DNA from 3 places in the Streptomyces sp. NPDC060366 genome. Region 3 is predicted to be linked to each of the others. Evidence: riboswitches for the same ligand, from Rfam matches in the RefSeq annotation. Region 3 holds a riboswitch; each other region holds the start of a gene.
What was found. A riboswitch is a leader RNA that binds a small molecule or an ion and turns the genes downstream of it on or off. The one in region 3 is predicted to bind cobalamin.
Positions count from the first base shown of each region.

Region 1: linked by a shared signal. The riboswitch ahead of ACFWHU_RS11040 (ribonucleoside-diphosphate reductase subunit alpha) and the one ahead of ACFWHU_RS05070 (cobalamin biosynthesis protein) in region 3 are both predicted to bind cobalamin.
Region 2: linked by a shared signal. The riboswitch ahead of metE (5-methyltetrahydropteroyltriglutamate--homocysteine S-methyltransferase) and the one ahead of ACFWHU_RS05070 (cobalamin biosynthesis protein) in region 3 are both predicted to bind cobalamin.

Region 1 is NZ_JBHXDC010000003.1:467,982-475,071, reverse strand. It holds gene ACFWHU_RS11065 (sugar ABC transporter substrate-binding protein) at 1-640, opposite strand, end outside; gene ACFWHU_RS11060 (GntR family transcriptional regulator) at 921-1,685, shown strand; gene ACFWHU_RS11055 (carbon starvation CstA family protein) at 1,873-4,077, shown strand; gene ACFWHU_RS11050 (YbdD/YjiX family protein) at 4,074-4,280, shown strand; gene ACFWHU_RS11045 (GNAT family N-acetyltransferase) at 4,379-4,903, shown strand; cobalamin riboswitch at 4,981-5,113, shown strand; gene ACFWHU_RS11040 (ribonucleoside-diphosphate reductase subunit alpha) at 5,262-7,090, shown strand, end outside.
Region 2 is NZ_JBHXDC010000005.1:386,959-394,048, forward strand. It holds gene metE (5-methyltetrahydropteroyltriglutamate--homocysteine S-methyltransferase) at 1-2,018, opposite strand, end outside; cobalamin riboswitch at 2,178-2,381, opposite strand; gene ACFWHU_RS16630 (exonuclease domain-containing protein) at 2,512-3,078, opposite strand; gene ACFWHU_RS16635 (hypothetical protein) at 3,139-3,861, opposite strand; gene ACFWHU_RS16640 (RNA polymerase sigma factor) at 3,864-4,475, opposite strand; gene ACFWHU_RS16645 (SAM-dependent methyltransferase) at 4,979-5,797, shown strand; gene ACFWHU_RS16650 (DUF1801 domain-containing protein) at 5,819-6,256, opposite strand; gene argB (acetylglutamate kinase) at 6,423-7,090, shown strand, end outside.
Region 3 is NZ_JBHXDC010000002.1:50,978-58,067, reverse strand. It holds gene cobN (cobaltochelatase subunit CobN) at 1-1,988, opposite strand, end outside; gene ACFWHU_RS05075 (cobyric acid synthase) at 1,985-3,562, opposite strand; gene ACFWHU_RS05070 (cobalamin biosynthesis protein) at 3,559-4,545, opposite strand; cobalamin riboswitch at 4,665-4,812, opposite strand; gene ACFWHU_RS05065 (hypothetical protein) at 4,948-5,190, opposite strand; gene ACFWHU_RS05060 (inorganic phosphate transporter) at 5,213-6,472, opposite strand; gene ACFWHU_RS05055 (class II aldolase/adducin family protein) at 6,809-7,090, shown strand, end outside.

The sequences.
Region 1 (7,090 bases), on a different contig from region 3:
CGGCGACGTAGGACATGGCGGCGTACCAGTAACGGCCCGGCAGGTAGAGGCTGGAGGAACGCTTGTCCTTCTTGCCGTTCTCCGCGGCGATCTTGTCCATCGCCGCGAGCATCTCGTCCTCGGTCTCCGGCAGCGTGTCGAGGCCGGCGCCCTTCTTGAGCATGTCCGTGTTGTAGATGGCCACTCGCGCACCGGCGTAGTAGGGCACGCAGTACTGCTTGCCCTCGAAGGTGCAGGTGTCCTTCAGTCCCTGGATCCAGGTGTCCGAGTTGTCGTACTTCTTGGGATCGACCTCGGCCACCGCGCCGTTGAGGATGTACTGCATCGTCTCGGTGTTGCCGAGCTCGACGACGTCCGGGAACTTGTCGCCACCGAGGGCGGTGTCGAGCTTCTTGGCCTTGTCCGCCCACTGCTGGTACTGGACATTGACCTTGACGTTCGGGTACTTCTCCTTGAACTGCGCGTTGACATCCTTGACCAGTTCCGGCCAGGTGCTCTGCGCGTCCACCATCAGCCAGACGGTGACTGTGTCCTTACGGTCTTTCGGGTCCTTCGCCGAACCGCTGTCGTCCGATCCACACGCCGCGACCGAGAACATCATGCCCGCGACGCCGATCGCCGCGATGAGCTTGCGCTTCACGCCACCCTCCTCAGGGATTCCTGCAACCCCCTCCCCACCGCGAAGACTTACGACGAGTACCACCGGGGCTGGGACCTGGTCTTTAATGGTTTAGACCAGTACGGGGAGCTTGGCCTAGACCTTTAGGGGTGTCAAGGGTGTATAAGAGGGCTGTCGTGTCCGTTATCGGACCGACACCTGGATCGGGGAGACGACCCGCGACCGGACCGTGCCACCATGTGAGCCGCAACAGACGGAGGAGCCGGTGACGGCAGCAGCGCAGGAGTCGGGAAGGCAGACCATGGCCACGGACGGGGGCGGCACCGAGACCGAGAACGGGGCGGCGACCCGTACCGCACGCGTGCCCAAGTACTACCGGCTGAAGCGGCATTTGCTCGACATGACGGAGACGCTGCCGCCGGGCACGCCCGTACCGCCGGAGCGCACCCTGGCGGCCGAATTCGACACCTCGCGCACCACCGTGCGCCAGGCGCTCCAGGAGTTGGTCGTCGAGGGCCGGCTGGAGCGGATCCAGGGCAAGGGCACGTTCGTGGCCAAGCCCAAGGTGTCGCAGGCGCTCCAGCTCACCTCCTACACCGAGGACATGCGCGCGCAGGGCCTGGAGCCCACCTCGCAACTGCTGGACATCGGCTACGTCACCGCCGACGACACGCTCGCCGGACTCCTCGACATCACCGCCGGCGGGCGCGTGCTGCGCATCGAACGGCTGCGGCTGGCGAGCGGCGAGCCGATGGCGATCGAGACCACACACCTTTCGGCCAAACGCTTCCCCGCGCTGCGCCGTTCGCTCGTCAAGTACACCTCCCTCTACACGGCGCTGGCCGAGGTGTACGGCGTGCACCTCGCGGAGGCCGAGGAGACGATCGAGACGTCGCTGGCGACACCGCGCGAGGCGGGGCTGCTGGGGACGGATGTGGGCCTGCCGATGCTGATGCTCTCGCGGCACTCGATCGACACCGCCGGGGAGCCCGTGGAGTGGGTCCGCTCGGTGTACCGGGGCGACCGGTACAAGTTCGTGGCGCGGCTGCGCAGACCGACCGACTGACACCGGCCGGCCGACTGCCGAAATCGGCGGAAGCCCACGTCAAAGGGCATGTTCGGGAACCGACGCAGGAGTACGGAACGCACACTGTTGCCGTACCGATATGCGGACGGGGGGTGACGCGTGCCGAAAAGGTCCCCTAGATTTCCTGCGAGTTTCAGCAGGTGATCCAGTGAGGGGACGACTCGCCATGCCAGAGCCGGCACAGCCAAGTTCCGCACCGAAATCGTCCGGGCGTCTCACGCCGAAGTCGATCGTCATATGGGCGCTCGTCGCTCTGGTGGGCGCGGTCGCCTGGGGTGTCCTCGCGCTGTCGCGCGGTGAGGAGATCTCCGCGGCCTGGATGCTGGCCGCGGCACTCGGTTCGTACGCGATCGCCTACCGCTTCTACTCCAGATTCATCGCCCGGCGGGTCCTGAAGGTCGACAAGACACGGGCCACACCCGCCGAACGGCTCGACAACGGTGTCGACTTCCACCCCACCGACCGGCGCGTGCTCTTCGGCCACCACTTCGCGGCCGTCGCGGGCGCGGGACCGCTCGTCGGGCCGGTGCTGGCCGCGCAGATGGGTTATCTGCCGGGCACGATCTGGATCGTCGCGGGTGTCATCTTCGCGGGCGCGGTCCAGGACATGATCACGCTGTTCTTCTCCACGCGCCGCGACGGCCGTTCGCTCGGCCAGATCGCCCGCGACGAGATAGGCCCGTTCGGCGGCGCCGCCGCGCTCATCGCGGTCTTCCTCATCATGATCATCCTGCTGGCGGTGCTGGCACTGGTCATCGTCAACGCGCTCGCCGACTCGCCGTGGGGTGTCTTCTCCATCGCGATGACCATCCCGATCGCGCTCTTCATGGGCGTGTATCTGCGGGTGATGCGGCCGGGCAAGGTCAGCGAGGTCTCGCTCATCGGCGTGGCGCTGCTGCTGCTCGCGATCGTGGCCGGCGGCTGGGTCGCCGAGTCGTCGCTCGCCGACACCTTCACGCTGGAGGCCGGCACGCTGGTCATCTGGATGATCGTGTACGGCTTCCTCGCGTCCGTACTGCCCGTCTGGATGCTGCTGGCGCCGCGCGACTATCTGTCGACCTTCATGAAGGTCGGCACGATCGCGCTGCTGGCCATCGGTGTGGTCGTCGCGATGCCGACGATGAAGATGGACGCGGTCACGGAGTTCGCGAGCCGCGGTGACGGTCCGGTCTTCGCCGGATCGATGTTCCCGTTCGTCTTCATCACGATCGCGTGCGGCGCGCTGTCCGGTTTCCACTCACTCATCTCCTCGGGCACCACGCCGAAGATGGTGCAGAAGGAGACCCAGATCCGGATGATCGGGTACGGCGCGATGCTCACCGAGTCGTTCGTCGCGATCATGGCGATGATCACGGCGTGCATCATCGACCCGGGTCTGTACTTCGCGATCAACTCCCCCGCCGGAGTCATCGGCGGCACGGTCGAATCCGCCTCCCAGGCGGTCGCCAACCTCGGCTTCACGATCTCGCCGGACCAACTCGCCCAGGCGGCGAAGGACGTCGAGGAGTCGAGCCTGCTGTCCCGCACCGGCGGCGCGCCGACCTTCGCGCTCGGCATGGCGGAGATCTTCTCGTCCGTCATCGGCGGCGCGGGGATGAAGGCGTTCTGGTACCACTTCGCGATCATGTTCGAGGCGCTGTTCATCCTGACGACGGTGGACGCCGGTACGCGCGTCGGCCGCTTCATGCTCCAGGACATGCTCGGCAACGTGTACAAGCCGATGCGCCAGGTCAGCTGGAAGCCGGGCGTCTGGTTCGCCAGCGCCGTGGTCGTCGGCGCGTGGGGCTACTTCCTCTGGGTCGGCGTGCACGACCCGCTGGGCGGCATCAACCAGCTCTTCCCGCTGTTCGGCATCGCGAACCAGCTCCTGGCGGCGGTGGCGCTCGCCGTCTGCACGACGCTGCTGGTGAAGTCCGGACGGCTCAAATGGGCCTGGGTGACGGCGGTTCCGCTGGCCTGGGACGCGGCGGTCACGCTCACCGCGAGCTGGCAGAAGATCTTCTCCGAGGACCCGAAGGTCGGCTTCTTCAAGCAGCGCGAGGTCTACCAGACGGGCATCGACAACGGCGAGGTGCTCCCGCCGGCGAAGACGATGGACGACATGCACACGGTCGTCACCAACTCGACGGTGGACGGCGTGCTCTGCGCGCTCTTCGCGATCCTGATCATCGTGGTCATCGTGGACGCGGGACGGGTCTGCTACAAGGCGATCCGGCACCCGGAGAGCGTGAAGCTCTCGGAGACGCCGTACGTGAAGTCGGAACTGGTCGCACCGGCGGGCATGTTCCCGACGAAGGAGGAGAAGGCGGAACTGGCGGCGGCGGAGGCGAAGGCGTCCGCCGGGGCGGGTGCGGGGACGGGCTCGTCATGACCTCCGCGGCGAAGGTGCGCCACGCGGTGGGCCGGATCCGCTGGTACGTACGGGAGTTGACGGGCGAATCGGCGTACGACCACTACGTGGCCCACACCCGCGCCTGTGACCCGACGGCGGAGCCTGTGACGCGCCGGGCCTTCGAACGGAGCCGCATGGACGCGCGCGAGGCGGACCCGAGGGAAGGGTTCCGCTGCTGCTGAGCGGTGACTGAAGGGCCGCCGTTCCCCTGCGGGGAGTGGCGGCCCTTCGTCGTGCGGGGTCAGTGCGGCCGGTCCTCGTCGTGTCGCACACTGCATGGATGGATCAGACGACACGGCCGGCGACCGACTTCACCATCAGAGCGGCCGAGCCCGCCGAGTACGACGCGCTCGGCGAGATAACCGCGCGCGCCTATCTGGACGACGGGCTGCTGGACTTCGGGGATGGGGACCCCTATCTGGCGACCCTGCGGGACGTCGCGGCGCGTGCCGAGGGGGCCGAGGTGCTCGTAGCCGTCGGCGGGGACGGGCGCGTGCTCGGTGGGGTGGCCCACGTCTCCGGACCGTCCGCGTGGGCCGATCTGGCCGGGGACGGGGAGGCCGAGTTCCGGATGCTGGCCGTCGCGTCCGCCGCGCGCGGGCGGGGTGTCGGCGACGCGCTGGTACGGGAGTGCGTGGCCCGCGCACGGGCCACCGAGGGGTGCGTACGGGTGCGGCTGTCCACCCAGAAGGCAATGCTGGGCGCCCACCGGATCTACGAGCGCCTGGGCTTCGTACGGACCCCGGAGCGCGACTGGTCTCCCGTCCCGGGGCTGTCCCTGCTCACCTACAGCCTGGAAATCTAAGGCGTTTCGGGGTCGATCCAGGGCAAGGCTGAACACCCACGACACAACATGTGGGGGGTGCCGTCGCCAACGAGCCCCACATGTATGCTCAAGTCTGCTGTCGCCGCAGGAGAATCCGGTGGAAATCCGGAACTGTCCCGCAACGGTGTGCTGTGGTGCGCTTTGTCGCGCCCGTGAGTCCGAGCACCTGCCGACGGCGCATCCGGCTCGACCGATCCGGGTGCCGAGACGTCCGGGCCCCGAGGCTGGGCCGGTGGACGCCGCGCCGCGCGCTGCCCGTTTCCGGGACGGCGTACGCGGGCGTGCGCCGCCGTGCCCCCTTCCTCGTGGCCCAGAGCCGAGCGAGGGAGAGCACCACGTGACCATCGCGCCAGCCGATCCGGCTTCAGCGATCTCAGAGCGGGGACGGGACACGGCCGTACCGGCCGACGGACCCGGTACGAGCCTTCTGCGGCTCCTCACCGACCTCACCGCCGACCTCGCCGACACCGACCCCGGCCGGGTCGCCGCCGCCGCGCTCCGTGGCCGCAACGCCGCCTCGGACGAGGCCGAGTTGCGCGAACTCGCCACCGAGGCCGCCGCCGGGCTCATCTCCGAGGACCCCGCGTACTCCCGTCTCGCCGCCCGCCTCCTCACCCGCACCATCGCGGACGAGGCCGCCGGCCAGGGTGCCGTCTCCTTCTCCTCCTCGGTCGCCGTGGGCCACGCGCAGGGTCTGATCGCCGACCGTACGGCCGCGTTCGTCACCCGCCACGCCGCCCGCCTCGACGCGCTCTTCGACCCCGCCGCCGACGACCGCTTCGGCTACTTCGGCCTGCGCACCCTCTTCAGCCGCTATCTGCTCCGGCACCCGATCAACCGCGATGTCATCGAGACGCCGCAGTACTTCATGCTGCGCGTCGCGTCCGGGCTGGCCAAGGACGACTCCCCGGCCGCCATGGACGAAGTCGCCGCGCTGTACGGCCTGATGAGCCGGCTCGACTACCTTCCCTCCTCACCCACGCTCTTCAACTCCGGCACCCGCCACCCCCAGATGTCGTCCTGCTATCTGCTGGACTCCCCGCTGGACGAGCTGGACTCCATCTACGACCGCTACCACCAGGTGGCGCGCCTCTCGAAGCACGCGGGCGGCATCGGCCTCTCGTACTCCCGTATCCGCGCCCGCGGTTCACTGATCCGCGGCACGAACGGGCACTCCAACGGCATCGTCCCGTTCCTGCGGACGCTGGACTCCTCCGTCGCCGCCGTCAACCAGGGCGGCCGGCGCAAGGGCGCGGCCTGCGTCTACCTGGAGACGTGGCACGCGGACATCGAGGAGTTCCTGGAGCTGCGCGACAACACCGGCGAGGAGGCGCGCCGTACGCACAATCTGAACCTCGCGCACTGGATCCCCGACGAGTTCATGCGCCGGGTCGACGCGGACGGCGACTGGTCGCTGTTCTCGCCCTCCGACGTGCCCGAGCTGGTCGACCTGTGGGGCGACGACTTCGACGCGGCGTACCGGGCGGCCGAGGCGGCGGGCAAGGCTCGCAGGACCATCCCGGCGCGTGAGCTGTACGGCCGCATGATGCGTACCCTCGCGCAGACCGGCAACGGCTGGATGACCTTCAAGGACGCGTCGAACCGTACGGCGAACCAGACCGCCGAGCCCGGCGCCGTCGTGCACTCCTCGAACCTCTGCACCGAGATCCTGGAGGTCACGGACGACGGCGAGACGGCCGTCTGCAACCTCGGCTCGGTCAACATCGGCGCGTTCGTCACCGAGGGCGGCGAGCTGGACTGGGAGCGGCTGGACGACAGCGTCCGCACCGCCGTGACCTTCCTCGACCGGGTCGTGGACATCAACTTCTACCCGACCGAGCAGGCCGGCCGCTCCAACGCCAAGTGGCGCCCGGTGGGCCTGGGTGTGATGGGCCTCCAGGACGTCTTCTTCAAGAAGCGGCTGCCGTTCGACTCCGCCGAGGCCGCGGCGCTCTCCACCCGTATCGCCGAGCGGATCATGCTGGCCGCGTACGAGGCGTCCTGCGACCTCGCCGAGCGCGAGGGCCCGCTGCCGGCCTGGTCGAAGACCCGCGCCGCGCGCGGGGTGCTGCACCCGGACCACTACGACGTGGAGCTCAACTGGCCCGAGCGGTGGGATGCGCTGCGGGCGCGCGTCGCGAAGACCGGTATGCGCAACTCCCTGCT
Region 2 (7,090 bases), on a different contig from region 3:
TCGAGGTCGTCGATGGCCTGGACGATGTCGCCGAATTCGGCGTAGCACATATGGGTGTGGATCTGGGTGTCCGGGCGTACCCCGCCGGTGGTGAGGCGGAAGGACTCCGTCGCCCACGCCAGGTAGTCGGCGTGATCGGCGGAGCGCGGGGGCAGTGTCTCGCGCAGAGCGGGTTCGTCGACCTGGATGACCGAGGTGCCCGCCGCCTCCAGGTCGTTGACCTCGTCGCGCAGGGCGAGTGCGACCTGGCGGGCGGTGTCCCCGAGCGGCTGGTCGTCGCGGACGAAGGACCAGGCGAGCATGGTGACGGGCCCGGTGAGCATGCCCTTCACCGGACGGCCGGTGAGCGACTGCGCGTACGAGGTCCAGCGCACCGTCATCGGCTCGGGCCGGGAGATGTCCCCGGCGAGGACCGGCGGGCGTACGTAACGGGTGCCGTACGACTGCACCCAACCGTGGTTCGTGGCGACGTAACCGGTCAGCTGCTCGGCGAAGTACTGCACCATGTCGTTGCGTTCGGGCTCACCGTGCACCAGGACGTCGAGCCCGGCCTTCTCCTGGAAGGACAGGACCTCCCGGATCTCTTCCTTGATCCGCTCCTCGTATCCGGCGGTGTCGATCCGCCCGGCGCGCAAGTCGGCCCGTGCGGTGCGCAGTTCGGCGGTCTGCGGGAAGGAGCCGATGGTGGTCGTCGGCAGCGGCGGAAGGCCGAGGCGCGCCCGCTGCGCCGTGGTGCGTTCGGTGTACGGCTGGGAGCGCCGTGCGTCCGCGTCGGTGACGGCGGCGGTGCGGGCGCGCACGGCCGGGTCGCGGGTGAGCGCGGAGCCGGCCCGGGAGGCGAGGGCCGCGCGGTTGGTGATGAGTTCGGCCGTGATGGAGTAGGTGCCCTGCCCGAGTCCGCGCGCCAGTACCGCGATCTCCTCCGTCTTCTGCCGGGCGAAGGCGAGCCAGCGGGTGATCTCGGGGTCGATGTCGCGTTCGGCGCCGGCGTCGAGGGGGACGTGCAGCAGGGAGCAGGAGGCGGAGACGTCGACGCGGTCGGCGAGGCCGAAGAGCGTGCCCAGTGTGGCGAGGGACTTCTCGTAGTCGTTGATCCAGATGTTGCGTCCGTTGACGACGCCCGCTACCAGGCGCTTGCCGGGAAGCCCGCCCACGGCGGCGAGTGCGTCGAGGTTGGTGGCGGCCGATTCGGTGAAGTCGAGCGCGAGCCCGTCGATCGGGGCCTTGGCGAGCACGGGCAGCGCGTCCCCGAGCCGCCCGAAGTAGGAGGCGACGAGCAGCTTGGGCCGGTCGGTCGCACCGCCCAGGTCGCGGTAGGCGCGGGCGGCGGCGTTCAGCTCGGCCGGGGTGCGGTCCTGCACGAGCGAGGGCTCGTCCAGCTGCACCCAGTCGGCGCCGGCCGCGCGCAGGTCGGCCAGGATCTCGGCGTACACGGGAAGGAGCCGGTCGAGCAGTGTCAGCGGCTCGAAGTCGGCGGCCACGCCCGGGGCGGGCTTGGCGAGCAGGAGATAGGTGATGGGCCCGACCAGGACCGGACGGGCGGTGAGGCCGAGCGCGAGGGCTTCCCTGAACTCGGCGACCTGCTTGGTCGGGTCCGCGGAGAAGTCGGTGTCCGGGCCGAGCTCGGGCACCAGGTAGTGGTAGTTGGTGTCGAACCACTTCGTCATCTCCAGCGGCGCGACGTCCTGGGTGCCCCGCGCCATCGCGAAGTAGCCGTCCAGTGAGTCGGCGGCGACCGCCGCGCGGTGCCGCGCGGGGACGGCGCCGACCATGACGCTGGTGTCTAGGACGTGGTCGTAGTAGGAGAAGTCGCCGGAGGGCACTTCATGGATGCCGGCGTCGGCCAACTGCCGCCAGTTCGAACGGCGAAGATCCTCGGCGGTCTTCCGGAGGGCGTCGGCGTCGACGCGGCCCTTCCAGTAGCCCTCGACGGCCTTCTTCAGTTCCCGGTTCTGTCCCTGGCGGGGGTAGCCGTACACGGTGGCCCGTGCTGCCGCGGCTGCGGACTGCGCTGTCACGGAACTCTCCTTCGCGAGATGTGTCCTTGAGTCCCGGGGACGGGACGCGGGCGCGAAGGGACGACCGACCGTGCGGACCACGTCGCGCGTTGCGCGCGACTGCCGCTCGATATGTACGCCGACCCGCCCACGAGGTCACCGGAACAACCGCGCGCGATCGTTCACGCACGGGCAACGGGCAGGTCTTCGGACTCGTGGGCCCGTCTCGTATCGGTCACGAGACACCTACTGGCCGTCGCTTCCCAGACCCGTCCGGGCCCAGTGCGTATGACGGCGGTCGTTCCCACTCACCGCTGCGGGGCAGTCCCGGATTCCCACCGGGTTCCCTCTTACGACGCACCTGCCTGGCGGACAGGAACGAACCAGCTGCACCGACCAGCCTAGAGGGCCCAGTGGCGGGCGCACACGTGTTGACCACATCGCGGACGGTGAAATGGACGAGCCGGAACGCGGGCGCGTGCCGGCGCGACGCCGTCGCGATTCCCGGTGCCGCTCAGGACGCGGCGGGCCAGTCTCCGCGGCCCGCCAGTCGCACGACCAGGGCGGCGATGTTCCACGCGTCGTCGTCGCCCCGGTGGTGGCGGCCCTCCAGCGGGAGGCCGGCCACCCTCAGTGCCTGGGCCATTCCCGGGCGGCGCCGCAGGCCGTAGGAGGCGGTGAAGGCGACCTTCGCGTTGGTGTGCCGGTGGCCGAAGGGGTACTCCGTACCCGTCCGCCGGCACTGGCGGGTGAACTGGTTACGGTCGTAGTCGCCCCAGCTGGCCCAGGGAAGCCGGCCCGCGCGGTGGTGGCTCGCCAGTACCCGGCAGGCTTCGGCGAAGGGCAGCCCCCCGGCCACCTCGGCGGGTGTCAGCCCCGTCAGCTCCGTACAGAACGGGCTCACCTCGGACCGGGCCGGGCGTACCAGCAGCCGGTGCTTGGCGAGGCGCTCGCCCGCGCGCAGGTCGACGACCGTCAGCCCGATCTCGATGATCTCGCTCACCTGCCCGAGTGGCGGCTCTCCCTCCCAGCAGGTCGCCTCGACATCGACCACGTTCAGCAGGTGCCCCTCGATGTCCATGGGGGTCAGGGTAGGAACGACCACCGTCCCGAGTCATCCGGATTAACGGCGTCGGGCCGACTACGCGTCGTCTCCCCCGGACGCCCCGCCGCACGGGGCGACTTGGTGGCTGTGGGGAAGGTCGCGCGTCAGGGTGGGGACGGGGCGCGGGATCGTACCGAAGTCGTGGTCCGGGTCGACGGGAAGGCGGTTGATGACCGCTTCCAGACGGGCCGGAAGCGTGGGGCGGCTGCCGGAGCGGCACTGGGTCAGCAGCTGGTGGCGGATGCTCTCCGGCAGCAGCGGGCGTGCGGCCGGGGCCGGTTGTGCGCTGTCCGGGGCCGTCAGTCTGCGGGCCTCCGCGCGCCAGTGCCGGGCGTCGCTGAACTCGGCACGCCGACCGTGGGCGAGGTAGAGGCAGAAGGCGGCGGTGCGGTTGCCGCCACCCGCGGCGAACTGCCACCAGAACTGGGCCGCGTCGTGATCGCGCGCCAGGTGGAGCAGCGCGCCGAAGACGACCGCGCCCTCGGGGTCCGGCCGGTCGTCATCGGCCAGACGTGCCAGGGCCGTTGCCGCCTGTGGGGTGTCGACGATGAGGGCGACCGCGAGGTCGAGATCGCGGGCCGCCTGCTCGTGCGCGGCGGGAGTGCGCGGCGCGCCGGTGGCGGAGTCGGGATGTACGCGGGCGGCCTTGGCGTCGACCCGTTGCCGGGCGGCTTCGGTGTCGTAGTCGGTGTAGGTGTCGACGAGGACCTCTGCCTGGTCCAGCAGGGCGCCGATGGAGGCGTGGTCGTTGGTGCGCACGTCTACCCTTCCGTCTCGGTCGGTTCGATGGCCAGGCTGAGTTCGCGTGCCAGGCGGCGGCGGGCGTGCTGTGCCTGGGATCGTACGGTGGCGAGCTCGATGCCGAGGTACTCCGCGACATTCTCCTCGTCCTCGCCGAGGACGAACCGCAGGACAATGACGTCGTACTGACGCTCCGGGAGTTCCGCGATGGCGCCGTACAGGCCGAGTTCGTCTTCCAGGACGGTGAACTCGTCACGGGTGTCGTGCCGGAGGAGTTTCGCGATGGCCGCGTGGAAGGCGGCGGTGCCGACCAGGAGCGGCTGAAGTCCGCGTTCGCCGAGCCAGCGGTGGGTCTCTTCCTTCAGCAGCGACCAGGCGTACCGGGAGACCGACTCCTGGGCGAGGGCGTGTTTCCAGTCGCGCTTCAGGTGTGCGCAGGCGTTGTCCACGACGGTCTCGGCCGCGGGCCGCCCGCCGACCTGGGTGTGGGCGTAGCGCATCCATAACTCGCGGTGGTAGTCGTGGAAGGCGTCGAAGGTCAGTCCCAGCCGTCCCTGTCGGGAGTCCTCGCCGGGGGCGTCTCTGGGGCTCGGGGCGTTGGCGCCCCGTGTCTTGGGGGTTGGTGCGGCCATCACGTTCCGCTCTCGGACGCGGGGGTCGGCGCGTCCGGCGTCAGGGCGGCGCCCGACGGTGTGTGGGGGGCGTACTGCGGACTGCGGAGGTGGCGTGCCCCGGCGCGTACTTCGGTTGCCGGGAGGCGAATCGCCTGGGCTTCCCGATCGAGTTCCACGCATGTCCTTGGGGGGGCTGGGGCACCGTGCCGCTCCACGGTGGAGGGGATGTCGGTGGAGACGGGATGTCTCACTCGACAGCCAACCGGATGAACGGGCTCCTTGTGCAAACCTTCGGTCAATTATCTTCGCCGACGGTAATAGTATGACTACTTAGACGTTCGGGTGGCGGTTTCGGAAACGTGTTCCCGTTCGTCCGAACGGGCCGCCATGGCCCCGGCGGAACGCCCCCGCTCCCACGGTTGTCCCGTGCGGACGACGGGAAGTGAACCCCGGTGGCGGAGGGGGCGTCGGCGCGGCGCGTACCCGGGCCGCGGACACCGGACAACCCCTGGGGGCGTGGCATGACGGAGAACGGCACGGTGGACCTGAAGCTGGATCAGGCGCATTCGGCTCGGATGTACGACTACTACCTCGGCGGCACGACGAACTTCCCCGCCGACCGGGAAGCGGCTGGCAAAGCCCTGGCCGCCTTCCCCTCCCTCCTGGCCACCGCGCGCATCAACCGGCGCTTCATGCGGCGCGCGACGCGGTTCCTCGCCCAGGAGGGCATGACCCAGTTCTTCGACATCGGCACGGGCATCCCCACCTCCCCCAACCTCCATGAGGTCGCCCAGGAGGTCACCCCCGCGGCGCGCGTGGTCTACACGGACAACGATCCGATCGTCCTGGCCCATGCGCGGGCCCTGCTCCACAGCCACTCCGAGGGCCACACCTCGTACGCGCACGCCGACGTCACCGACCCTGCCGCGCTGCTGGCGACACCGGAGATAGCCGCCACGCTCGACTTCGAGCGGCCCATCGCGCTGAGCCTCAACGCCCTTCTCCACTTCGTCACCGACGACCGTGTCGAGGGCGGCGCGCACGGCATCGTCGAACATCTCAAAGCGGCACTCCCCTCGGGCAGCACCCTCACCATCACCCATGTCACCCCCGACTTCGACCCCGAGGGAATCGCCCGGCTCACCGGCGCCTACCGCGCCGCCGGCACCCCCGGCCAGGCGCGCCCCCACGCCGAGATAGCCCGCCTCTTCGACGGCTGGGAACTCCTGGCCCCCGGCGTCGTCCCCACCCAGCGCTGGCGCCCGACCGAGGGGGACCAGGCCGAGAACGTCACGGACGCGGAAGCCGCCTGCTATGCGGGAATCGCCCGCAAGCCCTGATCCGAGGGCTCCCGCACGCCGTCAGCCGACGGCCTTCTTCACGAGGGCGGCGATGGTGGCTTCGGTTTTCTCGCTCAACTCGGTCACGGCGAAGGACGTGGGCCACAGACCGCTGTCGTCGTCGAGGTTCGCCTCGGTGGTGAAGCCGAAGGTCGAGTAACGCTCCTTGTCGACGTGCCCGCTGCGGAAGAAACACACCACCTTCCCCTTCCTGGCGTAGGCCGGCTGGCCGTACCAGAGCTTCGGCGCCAGTTCGGGGGCGTTGGCGGTGACGACGGCGTGGATACGTTCGGCCACCGCGCGGTCCGACGCCTCCATGTCCGCGATCTTCGACAGCACGTCGAGTTCCTCGGCGGCCGCCTTGTTGCCCCGGCCACGGGTCGTCTCCTTCTTCAGCTCCGCGGCGCGCGCCTTGATGGCGGCACGTTCCTGCTCGGAGAAGCCGGTGCTGGGGCTCATCGCTGTCACTCTCCCGGTCGTGATCGGTGTGAAGTGCCTCTGACGCTAACCGTGCCGGGAGACCTGACGCTTCTTCATTCGTGACCGGTTCGACCAACGGCGTTTCTCATTTAGGTTAGGCTAAGCTAACAATGCGTCGCCACGGACACCACGAGAGACGGAGACCATGACCGAACGGACCGCGACGCCCGCAAGAGGCAGCACCGTCGTCGTCAAGTTCGGCGGCAATGCCATGGTGGACGCCGACCTGCGGCGGACATTCGCCCGGGACGTCGTGGAGTTGTGGCACGCCGGCCTGCGCCCGGTCGTCGTACACGGGGGCGGGCCGCAGATCAGCGCGATGCTCGACCGCCTCGGCCTGGAGACCCGGTTCGAGGCAGGTCTGCGGGTGACCACACCGGAGACCATGGAAGTCGTGCGCATGGTGCTGAGCGGGCGGGTCCAGCGGGAGTTGGTCGGCCACATCAACGCCCACGGGCCCTTCGCCGTCGGTATGACGGGCGAGGACGCGCACACGATGACGGCCGTACGGCGGTCCGCCTGGGTGGACAGCCGGCAGGTGGACATCGGCCTCGTCGGCGACATCGTCGAAGTGAACCCGGACATGGTCCGCACACTCCTGGACCAGGGCCACATCCCGGTCGTCTCCCCCGTGGCGCGCGGCGTGGACGGACAGGTCTACAACGTCAACGCCGATCTCGCGGCGTCGGCCCTGGCCGTGGCCCTCGGCGCCGAGCGGCTGGTGGTACTGACCGATGTGGAGGGGCTGTACGCGAACTGGCCGCACAGCACCGAGGTGATCGAGCGCCTGACGGCCGACGCGCTGGACGGGCT
Region 3 (7,090 bases):
ACGTCCTTGATCTCGCACAGATAGCCGTCGACATGCATGACGAACGAGTCGAAGTCGTCGTCGTCCGGCTGCTCGTCCACATGCAGGTCGTGGTGCAGCTCGGCGGCCTTGACGAGCGTCCAGATCTGCGCGCGCACCGTCGGCGCCTTCGTCGGGTCCAGATCGCTGACCAGCGCGTACTCGTCGAGCAGTTGCTCCAGCTTGGCCAGGTCCCCGTAGGTGTCGGCGCGCGCCATCGGCGGCACCAGATGGTCCACGACGGTGGCGTGGCCGCGCCGCTTGGCCTGGGTGCCCTCGCCGGGGTCGTTGACGATGAACGGATAGATCAGCGGCAGTTCGCCGAGCACCGCGTCCGGGCCGCAGCCCGCCGAGAGACCGAGTCCCTTGCCGGGCAGCCACTCCATCGTGCCGTGCTTGCCCATGTGGATGATCGCGTCCGCGCCGAAACCGTTCTCCGTGGCGGCCGTCTCCAGCCAGCGGTACGCCGCCATGTAGTGGTGCGACGGCGGCATGTCCGGATCGTGGTAGATCGCGATCGGGTTCTCGCCGAAGCCGCGCGGCGGCTGGATCATCACCACGACGTTCCCGAACCGGAGCGACGCCAGCACGATGTCGTCGCCGTCCACGTACAGCGAGCCCGGCGGCTCGCCCCAGTGCTCCAGCATGCTCGCGCGCAGCCCAGGCTCCAGCTTGTCGAACCAGGCGCGGTAGTCGGCCAGCGGCACCCGCGCGGGCGCCACGGCCAACTGCTCCTCGGTCAGCCACTCCACGTCGTGGCCACCGGCGTTGATGAGCCGGTGGATCAGCTCGTCACCGTTGTCGGGGTGCCCGTCCGCGCCGTCCCCCACCGCGTAACCGGCGTCGCGCAGGGCGTCCAGCACCCGTACCGCCGACGCGGGGGTGTCGAGACCGACCGCGTTGCCGACGCGTGAGTGCTTCGTCGGGTACGCCGTGAAGACCACGGCCAGCTTCTTCTCCGCGTTCGGCTTGTGCGCGAGCCGCGCGTGCCGCACCGCGATCCCGGCGACCCGGCCGGCCCGCTCGGGGTCGGCGGCGTACACCGGGACCCCGTCCGGGCCCTCCTCCTTGAAGGAGAACGGGACCGTGATCAGCCGCCCGTCGAACTCCGGGATCGCGACCTGCATCGCCGCGTCCATGGGGGACAGCGCGGCGTCCGACGCGTCCCAGGCGGCCCGCGACGACGTCAGACAGAGCCCTTGCAGGACGGGCACGTCGAGATCGGCCAGCGCCCCGATGTCCCACGCCTCGTCGTCGCCGCCCGCCGACGCGTCCGACGCGCGCGTGCCGCCTGCGGCGAGGACGGTCGCGATCAGCGCGTCCGCCGCACCGAGCCGTTCGTACAGGGCGGGATCGGCGCCGCGCAGTGAACCGCAGTAGACGGGTAGGGCGTTGGCGCCCCGCTCCTCGACGCGGTCGCAGAGCACGTCCACGAAGGAGGTGTTCCCGGAGAGATGGTGCGCGCGGTAGAAGAGGACCGCGACCGTCGGCCGGCCTTCCACGGAGGCGCGCTCGCCGTGCACGCCCCACTCGGGCATCGTGCGCGGCGCCTCGAACCCCTCGCCGGTGAGCAGCACGGTGTCGGAGAGGAACCGCGCCAGCTCCGCCAGGTTCTCCGGCCCGCCCTCGACGAGATAGCGCAGTGCCTCGGCCACCACACCGGCGGGCACCGACGAGTCGGCCATCAGCTCCGCGTCCGGTACGGACTCGCCGCCCAGCAGCACGGTCGGGATGCCGGACGCGGCGAGCGCCGCGAGACCGTCCTCCCAGGCGCGCTTGCCGCCGAGCAGGCGTACGACGGCGATCCGCGCGCCCGCGATCAGCGCGGGCAGGTCCCCGTCGGGGTCGACGCGGTTCGGGTTGCCGATGAGATACGGGGCGCCCGAGGCACGGGCCGCCAGCAGATCCGTATCGGCGGTGGACAGCAACAGCACGCTCGGTGCGGGGCTGTTGACAGGCGCGGTGGTCATGGCGCTCCAGGTGCGATGAAGGGAAGTCCTGACGGGGCGCCCGACTCGATCAGTCGCAGCAGCGCGTCCGTGTCCGCGTGTTCTTCGATCAGATCTCCGAGGAGGTCGAGCTGCTCCTCGCGCAGCGTGGCGAACGAGGTGTCGGGGGCGGGTACGTAACGGCGCCCCGCCGCCGTGGCCACGGCGCGCAGGAAGGCGCGCCGGAAGCCGTCGCTCTCCAGCGAGCCGTGCCAGTGCGTACCCCACACCTGGCCCGAGCGGCACCCGTCGAGGCGGCGTCCGCCGCTGTCGAGGAGGAACGGGTCGCCGCCTTCCACGGAGGCGACGCCGTGGTGGATCTCGTATCCCTCGACGCGCTCGCCCAGCGCCTCGCCGACGGGCCGCGCCAGGGTCTTCTCGCGGGCGAACTCGACGCGTACGGGCAGCAGTCCCAGTCCGGCGACGGCGCCCGCGCGGGACTCGACGTCGTCCTCGATGTGCTCGCCGAGGAGTTGGTAGCCGCCGCAGATCCCGAGGACCGGGCGACCCTCGGCGGCGCGCCGCAGCAGCGCGTCGGCGAGACCGCGCTCGCGCAGCCAGGCCAGCGCGCGGACCGTGCCGCGTGTGCCGGGGACGATCACCAGGTCCGCGTCGGCGATCTCGTCGGGGCGGTCCACGAACCGCACCACGACGCCCGGTTCGGCCGCCAGCGCGTCCACGTCGGTGAAGTTGGACATCAGCGGCACCGCGCAGACGGCGACCCGCAGGACCTCTTCTCCGTACGGAGGTGCCACCACCGACTCGCGTACGGCGCCGCGCAGCGAGACCCGCAGGCCGTCCTCCTCGTCGATGCCCAGACCGTGCCGGAAGGGCAGCACACCGTACGTGGCGCGGCCGGTCAGCCCGCGCAGCATCTCCAGACCCGGCTCCAGCAACGACACGTCGCCGCGGAACTTGTTGACGAGATAACCGGCGATCAGCGCCTGGTCCTCGGGGCTCAGCAGCGCCGTCGTACCGAAGAACGACGCGAAGACGCCGCCCCTGTCGATGTCGCCGACCACGACGACCGGCAGCCGGGCCGCCCGCGCGACACCCATGTTGACGATGTCGGTACGCCGCAGATTGATCTCGGCCGGACTGCCGGCGCCTTCGCAGATCACCGCGTCGTACGTGCTCCGCAGCTCCTCCAGGCACTCCACGACGGTGCCGAGCAGCGTCTCCTGGCGGCCGGGGCCCGCGCCGTCGCCGTGGTAGCCGCGGGCGCTCAGTTCACCCACCGGCCGCCCCATCAGCACCACTTGACTGCTGCGGTCGCTGCCGGGTTTGAGCAGGACGGGATTCATCAGCGCCGTCGGCTCGACGCGCGCGGCCTGCGCCTGCATCGCCTGCGCCCGGCCGATCTCGGCGCCCTCGCGCGTCACGAACGAATTCAGCGACATGTTCTGCCCCTTGAAGGGCGCCACCTTCACGCCCCGGCGTACGAGCCAGCGGCAGATGCCCGCCGTGACGACGCTCTTTCCGGCGTCGGAGGTGGTGCCCGCGACGAGCAGCCCGCCGCCGCGCCTTCGCCCTCCGCCCATCGACCCCTCGCTCATCGGGCCCTCCTCTTCAGGAGGTTGCCGGCCAGCAGCCGCCCGGCCACGCAGACGCCGAGCGCGAGCGCGCCGACGCGGCGCGACAGCCGGACCGCCCGCTCGATGTCGGCCACCTCGACCGGCCGTCCCCCGCCGCCCAGGACCGGCCGGTGCTCGACCCGTCCGCCGTACGCGAGGGTGCCGCCGAGCCGCACGCCCAGCGCGCCCGCGAACGCCGCTTCCACGGGGCCCGCGTTGGGGCTCGGATGGCGGCCCGCGTCGCGCCGCACCACGCCGAGCGCCCGCGCGGGCGCGCCGCCCGCCACCGCCGCCAGCGCGGCCGTCAGCCGGGCTCCCGGCCAGCCGGCCACGTCGTCCAGCCGCGCCGAGGCCCAGCCGAAGCGCAGATGGCGCGGCGAACGGTGCCCGACCATCGCGTCCAGCGTGTTGACGGCGCGGAACGCGACCAGCCCCGGCACCCCGCCGAACGCGCCCCAGACCAGGGCTCCCACGACGGCGTCCGAGGTGTTCTCGGCGACGGACTCCACGACGGCGCGGGCGATCTGTTGCTCGTCCAGGCTCTGCGGGTCCCGCCCGCACAGCCGCGGCAGCCACTCCCGCGCGACCTCCACGTCACCGGCCGCCAGCGCCCCGCCCACGGCGCGCGCCTCGCGCCCCAGCGACGTACCGCCCACCACGGTCCAGGTGACGGCGGCGGTCAGGACGACGGACGCGGCCGTACGGTCCCGCAGTCCGCGCGAGACGAGAGCGGCCACCCCGGCCGCACCCCCGGCGCACACGACGGCGTGCAGCGCGCCCCAGCCCCGGTGGTCATGCCACAGCAGACGCTCGACGGCGCCCGCGACCCGCCCGAAACCCGCGACCGGATGGCCGCGCCGGGGGTCGCCGAGGAGCCGGTCGGCGAGCAGACCGGCGGCGGCGCCGTACGCGAAAACGCTTCCCGGGGCCGGTACTTCACGGCCCGCCGAATACTCGGCACGCATCGCTCAGCCCGCCGATACGCCTCGGGAGGTTCTCGGGGGTCTCGTACTCACAGCACTGGACGCGACAGCTGAACCGCAGCCGGGCATGGCGACATGTCCTCACTCAGGGTCCGCGCCCTGGTTCGACGTGATGCGGCGACAAGAGTTCCTGGCTCCGGGAGACATGGCTGTCTCCCGTCACAGTGGCGGGACCGCGCCGGATTCGCACCGGCTTCCTCTTCGCTGTCGCCGTATTGGCCTCGGCAGTCCACCACGCGTGCGAACCCCCGTCAACCGGGCTTTGACCTGCGGCGGGGCAGTGTGCTGAGGCCCACACGGCGCGGCTGCCCACGGGACCGGAACGCGGCTGAGGGGGGCGACCCGGTCCGGGCCACCCCCCTCAGCCGTGCTCGATCGTCCCGCTCAGGCGACGATCATGTAGATCCCGTACGACACGGCCGCCAGGCACAGACCGAAGCAGACGTACGCGCCGGTGCGGGCCAGCGCCGCGGAGCCGGAGCCGGTGGAGCCGGAGGCCGTGGCCGACGCGCCCGACGCGCCCTTCGAGAGCCCCACGATGCCCAGGGTGAACAGACCCACCAGAGCGATGGTGGCCACGAGACTGACGCCGAAGACGGAGCCGAGCGCCGCCCAGTCGATGTTCATGCTGAAAGTGTCCTTCGCTTCGTCAGACCGTCGCGGTCCGGGCCGGTTCGGCGGTGGGTTCCCCGGGGCCCGGGGCCGGGATGGTGGCGGCGATCTCCGACGCCGGGCCGCCCACGGGGGGCGGGGTGACGGCGGCGATGGCGGCGGTCACGACACCCACGGGCTCGGCGGCGGCCGGCTCGTCCGCCTCGTTGACGTTGGTGTGGTCGACCGGCTGACGGCGCGACGCCAGCCAGATGACCGCCGAGAGACCGACGAGCAGCGCGGCCGTGACCGCGACACCCCACGGACCCTGCTTGGTCAGGAACTCGGCGCCCGCGGCGACCAGACCGGCGGCCGGCAGCGTCAGCCCCCAGGCGATGAACATCCGGGTGGCGGTCGACCAGCGGACGACTCCGCCCTTGCGGCCGAGGCCGGCGCCCATCACGGCACCGGAGCAGGACTGCGTGGTGGAGAGTGAGAAGCCCAGGTGGGAGGAGGCGAGGATGACGGTCGCCGCGCTGGTCTGGGCGGCGAAGCCCTGCTGCGGCCGGAGGTCGGTGAGGCCCTTGCCCATGGTGCGGATGATGCGCCAGCCGCCGAGGTAGGTACCGAGCGCGATCGCGACACCGGCGGAGACGATGACCCACATCGGGGGGTTGGAGCCGGGGGCGAGGACGCCGCCGGTGACCAGCGCGAGGGTGATGACACCCATGGTCTTCTGCGCGTCGTTGGTGCCGTGGGCGAGGGAGACGAGGCCGGCCGACGCGATCTGTCCCGCGCGGTAGCCCTTCGCCGTGTCCTTCTCGTCCGTGTTGCGGCCGATGCGATACGTCAGCCGGGTGGCCAGCATCGCGGCCAGACCGGCCACCAGCGGCGCGGCGAGCGCCGGGAGCAGGACCTTGGTGACGACGACCCCGCCGTTGACACCGGAGGTGCCGACGGACATCAGCGTGGCGCCGATGAGTCCGCCGAACAGAGCGTGGGAGGAACTCGACGGAAGGCCGAGCAGCCAGGTGAACAGGTTCCACAGAATGGCGCCGACGAGCGCCGCGAAGATGACTTCGGTCTGGATGCCCTGTTCGTTGATGAGCCCGCCGGAGATGGTCTTGGCGACCTCGACGGACAGGAACGCGCCGACGAGGTTGAGCACGGCGGACATCGCCACCGCCGTCTTGGGTTTCAGTGCGCCGGTCGAGATGGTCGTCGCCATCGCGTTGGCGGTGTCGTGGAAACCGTTCGTGAAATCGAACACGAGAGCCGTCACGATCACGATCGCGAGCAGCAGCGTGATGTGTTCCATTTACCCAGGCAATCGTTTGACGTCAGTGGCCGTTCAGGAACGTAGGGATGCTGAGTGAACGGAAGATGAACTGAGGCAGGCGTTGCGGTGACTCCCAACAGAGTGTGGTCGCTCCGCTTGTGAACGGGTGTGTCACTCCCGGTGCCGGGGGCGCCACGCGGATTCCGCTCGACCCGTGCGGCGCCCCGCCCCCGCTCCGATTCCGCCCCGATTCCGGCCCCCTGCCGGGCATCCGGCGCGGCCCGCCCGCCGGGGTCGGCGGCGGGGAGAGATTCACCTCACCGAGGGACCCGCGGACCCCGCGAACTCCCTTGCGCCGACTGGCAAAATCGCCGCATGACGGAAACCGGACACACGCACGGACACGACCACGGGAGCGGGCACGGGCACGAACAGGGGCACCCGGACGGGCCGGAGATCGAACAGGCCTGGCGGGACCTCGTCGCGACCGCCCGCCGGAGCGCGGCCGACGGACTGGTCGTCGGCACCTCGGGCAACGTGTCCGTACGCGTCGGGGAGCTCGTCCTCGTCACGCCGAGCGGAGTGCCGTACGACCGGCTGACGCCAAAGGACACCGTCGCCGTCGACCTGGACGGCCGGCAGGTCGTCGGCCGCCTC